One region of the Paenibacillus sp. EKM10P genome, then DNA from elsewhere that is predicted to be linked to it. Evidence: predicted binding sites of a transcription regulator. Region 1 holds the regulator's gene; the other holds the start of a gene.

The links. Region 1 encodes LexA, which represses DNA repair genes until DNA is damaged. Its sites were predicted from a motif close to CGAACATATGTTCG; they were not measured.
Region 2: addB (helicase-exonuclease AddAB subunit AddB) is a predicted target of LexA. The motif match lies at 1,776-1,789, and genes of this name have one in related genera.

The regions. Positions count from the first base shown of each region.
Region 1 covers NZ_JAALET010000002.1:250,233-253,658, reverse strand. Annotated here, with positions in the region: gene HFE01_RS06130 (DUF2798 domain-containing protein) at 1-491, shown strand, start outside; gene HFE01_RS06125 (hypothetical protein) at 678-818, opposite strand; gene HFE01_RS06120 (hypothetical protein) at 860-1,024, opposite strand; gene lexA (transcriptional repressor LexA) at 1,445-2,071, opposite strand; gene HFE01_RS06110 (LysM peptidoglycan-binding domain-containing protein) at 2,261-2,629, shown strand; gene HFE01_RS06105 (DUF896 domain-containing protein) at 2,738-2,944, shown strand; gene HFE01_RS06100 (hypothetical protein) at 3,062-3,426, shown strand, end outside.
Region 2 covers NZ_JAALET010000004.1:296,132-299,557, forward strand. Annotated here, with positions in the region: gene HFE01_RS13835 (class I SAM-dependent rRNA methyltransferase) at 236-1,615, shown strand; gene addB (helicase-exonuclease AddAB subunit AddB) at 1,856-3,426, shown strand, end outside.

The DNA.
Region 1 (3,426 bases):
CTAAAAAGGAAAGCTTTTACTTTGGGGTTATTATGTGTTTTGGAATGGTCGTTATTATGACCTTCTATAATCTTTTGATTAACGGATTGATTGGAAAAATTAGCTTGATTACCATTGCTGTTGAATTTCTAATTGGATTTATTATAGCGCTCATATTAGATTTATATATCGTGGATCCTGTAGCAAAGAAAGTTGCTTTAAGTCTACCTTTTGATAAATCCAAAAAAATATTTTTAATTATCACGATTTCAACATGTATGGTGTTCGGAATGGCCTGTTCTATGTCTTTCTACGGTTTATTAACTTCAATTCTAAGTCAGGGTATTGGCGATCATTCATTATTTGAAGCCTATTTAGAAATTTTTATAAAGAACTTTGTTGTGGCCTATCCATTACAATTATTGGTTATGGGTCCTGTTGTTCGAGCCTTGTTTATAAAATTTATAAAGAAAAGCGGGCAAGTGGGACCTTATAAAAAAGTATTAAATTAAATAATAGAGCAAATCCATTGCAGCAATGTTAAGCTAATGAATGGTTTTACAGCTAGAAATGTTTAAGTTATGAAAATCGGATACAAGTTTGAGGAAGCTATAACTGGCGGGATTGGTAGTTTGGTGTATTATTTAACACAAAAAAAGCAGGAAGAATTCTTCCTGCTTTTTGCTTGAAAATAATTATTAACGTCTGCGTTGTCCATCATTCACGCTAAACAGATTAACAGCCAGTGCGTTACCTCTTGCACGCGCATTGGCTCTTTGGTTGGAACGGATGTTTAATCTTCTTCTTCTCAATTCACGGTTGCTGTGTCTTCTGCTCATAATATCACCTCCCTTCAAAGAAATGAAGGTACGGTTAAATCTTAATGATGTTTATGCTTACGCTTGGAAATTTTGATATTTAATGCGTTAGTTGCGAGTGCATTTCCGCTTCCTGTTTTAGCAGCTGCGGCTTGAAAGACTTTAACGACCAGATATCTGTTTTTCCCGATGCGATGCTTATACGTTTTAACTCTATTTCTGATCATCTGCATAACTCCTTTGCTTTAGGTCTGCTATATACATATGTCAATTGTGCTAGTAATGTATCAGCATAAATCTACTAAAGACAAAAAGAAGCTAGTACCTATGTTCCTAAATGTTTAACAAAAAAAGCTCATGCTAGCCTGCGTTCGCCTTCCCAACTTTACGTTATAGAGGAAGGCCACCGTAGGTTCATATGTGTCAAATTTCCATTTGTTTAGCTAATAAAAGTAAACAGTTTAAGATCAGAGTGGAACTATCTCGGATATGGGGCGGATATAATAGTAGAGACAATATAGGTTGCTGAAAAGGAAAGAATAGTTGGAGACACATACATAGTAAATATAACAAAAATATAAAACCGGCTCGCCTAGGCGGCCGGTTTTATATTCGTGGTAGTATAACGGGGAAGAAAGCACGATAAATCAGTGGAAGTCCCGGAAGAGTCCAACAACCTTGCCCAATATGCTGACGTGTGTCAGTCGAAGTGGCTCAAAGGCTGGATTTTCAGGTTGAAGCCGGATATGATCTTTTTCTTTGTAAAAGGTTTTAACTGTAGCCTCGTCTTCATCTGTCATAGCTACTACAATGTCTCCGTTATCAGCAGTCTGCTGCTGACGTACGATTACATAGTCTCCGTTAGCAATACCAGCTTCAATCATGCTTTCGCCTACAACAGATAACATGAATATTTTATCCTCACCAACAAAGTGTTGGGGAAGAGGAAAGTAATCTTCAATATTTTCTGTCGCCGTAATAGGAAGACCAGCGGTTACTTTGCCGACGACGGGAACACGACTAATGGAGTAATTAATCAAGTTGCTGTTATCCGATTCGTCTTGACCGAGTAATTCAATAGCCCGTGGTTTCGTAGGATCGCGGCGAATGAGTCCTTTTTTCTCCAAACGATCCAAATGACCGTGAACCGTAGAACTGGAGGCCAATCCGACTGCCTCGCCTATTTCGCGCACAGAAGGGGGGTATCCCTTTAGACGCACTTCATTGCGGATAAATTCAAGAATGGCCTGCTGGCGGCTCGAAATCTTAGACATACCGTATCAACCCCATTTAGTAACGTTTGGGAAAATTATAGCATAGAACCTCCGTTCGTACAAACATAAGTTCTAAATAATCCCTAAAAATATTCACGAACTTTTGTTCTCTTTTCTATTGAACAAAACAAACGTTCGTGTTATATTGTGAAAAACATAAGAACAAACGTTTGGAGGACGCGGCCAATTATGAAATATAGCACTTATCAAAGTATTTTTCCGATGAATTTAGAGAATTTACAGGAGACCCGAAAAGAGGGTAAGGTACGTTTATTACAGGCTCTTACCAATACTCTTTTACTCAAGCTTCTTATTCTAGTAATTATCGTTTGGGTTGCAGGGGCAGGTGTACTTACGGTTTTCGCAGCACCTCCAGTTTCCAATGAAGAAGTGATTAAGCTGACTGTACAACCTGGAGATACGTTATGGAAGATTGCCGTGAATCATAAACCGGAACGAATGGATACACGGGTATATATTGAAGGAATTGTACGTATTAACGATTTGGAGGATCGGGGGGTGCAGGCAGGTCAGGTACTTAAGCTCCCACCCTTCTGATCTATAAGACTATAGAGCTTGTCTAGGAGCGCAATGAGGGAGCCTTGACAAGCTCTTTTCTACATGTCAAAGTGTATTATATCTTTGCTTTTATGGAGGGGACACAATTTGGATATAGACAGTTTGGTACAGCGCATTAATGAATTAGCGCGCAAAGCAAAAGCCGAAGGATTGACGGAAGAGGAAACCACGGAGCGCGCCAACCTTCGGGAAATTTATTTAGGCAACATTCGCCGTAATTTTCGGCAGCAACTTGAAACCATTGAATTTGTGGACGATGATACGTCGAAGGGAAATGGCGGGCTGAAGCATTAATGTTGCTAAAGCCTGCATCATTTGCCTTTTGTTATTAGGTATCTTTCTTGGTATCTATATAGATCAGCTTTAAGGCAATTGTTTTAATGTAATATTTATTGGGAAGGGAATTGAGAGATGGCCCGATCATTTGAAAGAAAAGTACGTAAAAACACAGCGCATTTAAATAAAACGCGCAAGAAACAAGGCATTCAAACCATTAACGGCGCAGGTTCAGCAATGGACATTTTCCGTGGCCGTAATATTACTGTGCCAATCATGCTGGCTGGTCTTGCTGTATTGTACATGCTTATGAGTTACTTTTTGACTAAGACCGGCATGCGGGGAATGGATTGGCTGGTATTTGGCTTGTACTTGATGCTGGCTGTTATCTTCTTCATTCGCCGTCCTTATTTAAAAGTGGGAAAAGATACCCTTTATATGTTAAAAGGTGGCAGAGAACGGCCGATGACGGCAGGGGACATGAAAGCCATCAAAATTGA
Region 2 (3,426 bases), on a different contig from region 1:
CTAGGACAGCCATGACAAGCATGGCCGAGCAGTTTTTTATGGAACGAACATTTTGTAGTATCTTCACAAGCTTTTAAAGCGTGACGTCGACATACAGGCGGGCAGTAGCGAAGCAGTTCATTTGAAGCTGGAGAAGCGTCAGTGATCGTAAGACCAAATGAATCGGCGGAGCCGCGCCCCTATCGAACAAAATGTTTTAACACTTTGAGTAATCCAAGAATAGGAGTGAAGGATTTTGCCTTCAGTAATATTAGAGCGTAGCCGTAAAAAAAGGCTGGAGCAAGCACACCCTTGGGTGTTTAAAAATGAAATAGCCAAGATTGAGGGTGATCCTGAAGCCGGTGATTTGGTCAGCATCCTGAACCATCAGGGGCGTTATTTGGCGACAGGTTACTATAATCCTGCTTCACAAATTACAGTGCGTGTGATGTCCTATGAGCCGCTAGAAGTGATGGACCAAAGCTTCTTTGCCCAACGTTTCCGCAATTGCTTGGAGCACCGCGAACGCTTTGTGACCGGAGGAAACGCTTATCGTTTGGTGTACGGCGAGGCTGATTTTTTGCCTGGGCTGATTGTAGACCGTTTTGGTGATGTATTGGTCGTTCAGCTGTTAACGCTTGGCATGGATCGGCGCAGGGAAGAAATCAGAGATGCACTTGTTGAAGTAATGGGGCCAGTTGGTATATATGAGCGTAGTGATGTATCCATCCGTGAGCTGGAAGGGTTGGAACAGACGAAGGGTCCTTTGTACGGCGATTGCCCGCGCCATGTGGTGGTGACGGAAAATGGCTTACAAATCAAGGTCGATATCGAAGAGGGACAAAAGACGGGGTATTTCTTTGACCAGCGTGAAAATCGTGCAGCCATCGCGCCGTTGATGACAGGTTGGGGAGCGCGTAGCGGAATTACGTTGCAAGAAGTAGCTGCAAACCCAGGCGATGAAGATACAACGGTCATAAAGCCTGTGAATAAAAGTGGTAAGGTTGTTGAATTCCCATTCTGGGACGGTGCAACTGTATTGGAATGTTTTTCACATACAGGTAGCTTTACGCTCAATGCGTGTAAACATGGTGCGAAAAAAGTAACTTGTCTGGATATTTCTGAACATGCGATTGAAAGTGCTCGGGATAATGTGAAGCTGAACGGTTTTGAGGATCGCGTCGAGTTTGTCGTCGACGATGCTTTTCAATATTTACGTAATCAGGTGAAAGGTGTAGAGGAACGCACCGCGCGAGCAGGGGGCAAGGGAGATACATCTAAGCCGCTGACTGCGGGTGGCGGACGCACCTTTGACGTAGTTATTCTGGATCCGCCAGCTTTTGCCAAAACGAAGAGTGCTGTCAAAGGAGCTACACGTGGATATAAAGATATCAACCTTCATGGGATGAAGCTTGTCAATGAGGGCGGTTATTTGGTAACGGCGAGTTGTTCGTTCCATATGCGGCCAGAGCTGTTTTTGGACACGATTAAGGAAGCGGCGGCAGATGCCGGTAAAACCCTCCGACTGGTAGATTGGAGAGCGGCAGGGAAGGACCATCCTCAAATTTTAGGTGTGGAGGAAGGTCATTATTTGAAATTTGCCATCTTTGAAGTGCGCAGTCGGACACGGTTGTAGACTTCATACCCTTGTCAAAGTTAATCTATTTTTAGGCGATAAAGATAACTAGGTGAAACAAACTCATTTTTAGTATAAATCAGTCCTGTAGAGAAGGCTTGCACCAAGCCATCCTGCGGGACTGTTTGTTTTTGAGAAGGGATCAATTGCTACAACATGGCAAACGTACGTTCTTTTCTCCTTTGCCTGATATGCTATACTGTTTAATAGAATGTTTTTGGTTGGAAAGGAGGCCGCATCATGTCGGTCCGCTTATTGATTGGCCGCTCTGGTAGTGGTAAAAGCACGTTAATCCGCAATGAAATGACGTCTATGTTACGCGAGGAGCCGCTAGGTAAACCTATGCTGTTACTTGTGCCCGAGCAATCGTCATTTGCTTCAGAGCATGCGTTGCTTACAGAAGCCGGAAACGGTATTCAGGGGTCGGTGCGCGCCCAGGTGATGGGATTCCATCGTCTTGCCTATTTAGTCATGCAGGAAACAGGGGGTTCAGCCCTGGTGCCTGTAACAGAAGAAGGCAAGAAGATGCTTTTATATAAAATTATTCGTCGTCGCAAGGATGAACTGAGTTTGTTTAAGGATTCGGGAGACCAACTCGGTTTTGTGGATCGGTTGAATACGTTGTTTACAGAGTTAAAGCAGTACGGAAATGATGCTCGGTCTGTACCGGAACAACTGGAGAGAATGCATGCTGCGGGGGAGTCCGCCCCGATATTAAGAGGCAAGCTGAAGGATATCAGTCTAATCTATGAGGATTTTGAACGGGAGCTGACGCTTAAATATATCGATGGTGAAGATACGCTTCGCATGCTAACAGAACAGATTGCACAGTCTTCACTTATACGCGGAGCAGATATTTGGATGGATGGCTACCGAAGGTTTACACCGCATGAATATAAGGTGGTGGAGCAGCTTATGCTGCACGCCTCCTCGCTGACGGTGGCGTTGACCTGTAACCGCAGCTACGAAAGTGGCCAGCTTCCGCATGAGCTGGATTTGTTTCATCCTTCGGCGGCTACCTACGTCAAGCTTAAAGGAATGGCAGACGAGCTGATGATTGAAACGCAGACACAGTTATTACGTCCCGATCCGATACCGAGATTTAAGGAGCGTCCAGCGTTGGCGTATTTGGAGGCTAATTTCGAACATCGTACAGGGCTGCGGAATCAGGAACAGCGGATGCGGCTACAGCAGCTACGAGAGCAATGGGCAGATACACAACCGGAGGGCATAAAGCTGTATGCTGCGGCAAATCGCCGTGCCGAGCTGGAAGGAGCCGTACGCGAAATGCGCCGCCTGGCCCGTGAAGAGGGCGCGCGTTATCGGGAGATGGCCTTGTTTGTGCGTCATATTGAAGATTATGAGCCATGGGTGGAACCGATATTCAAGCAATATCAGGTCCCGGTATTTTTGGATCAGCGGAGAAGTATACTTCATCATCCCTTAGTGGAATTGATTCGGGCTTCACTGGATATCGTGCAGCGACGCTGGCGATATGAGGATGTATTTCGTGCGGTCAAAACAGACCTTCTATTGCCGCTGGACGGTCGAGTGAGCCGCGAGCAGATGGACCGTCTGGAAAACTATGTGCTGGCCTGTGGAATACAAGGCAGCCGTTGGACAGATGGCCGGGCATGGCAGGCTGTACCCAGTTTGTCGCTGGAGCTGGAGGAACAGGAACGGAACCGTCAACGGGATGAAACGCTGGATTTGATGGAGTTGTGCCGAGATGTGATTGTGACGCCTTTACATGCTTTTGAGAAGCGTATAGGTAAGGCACGAACGGCGCTTGAGAAGTGTGAAGCCGTGTA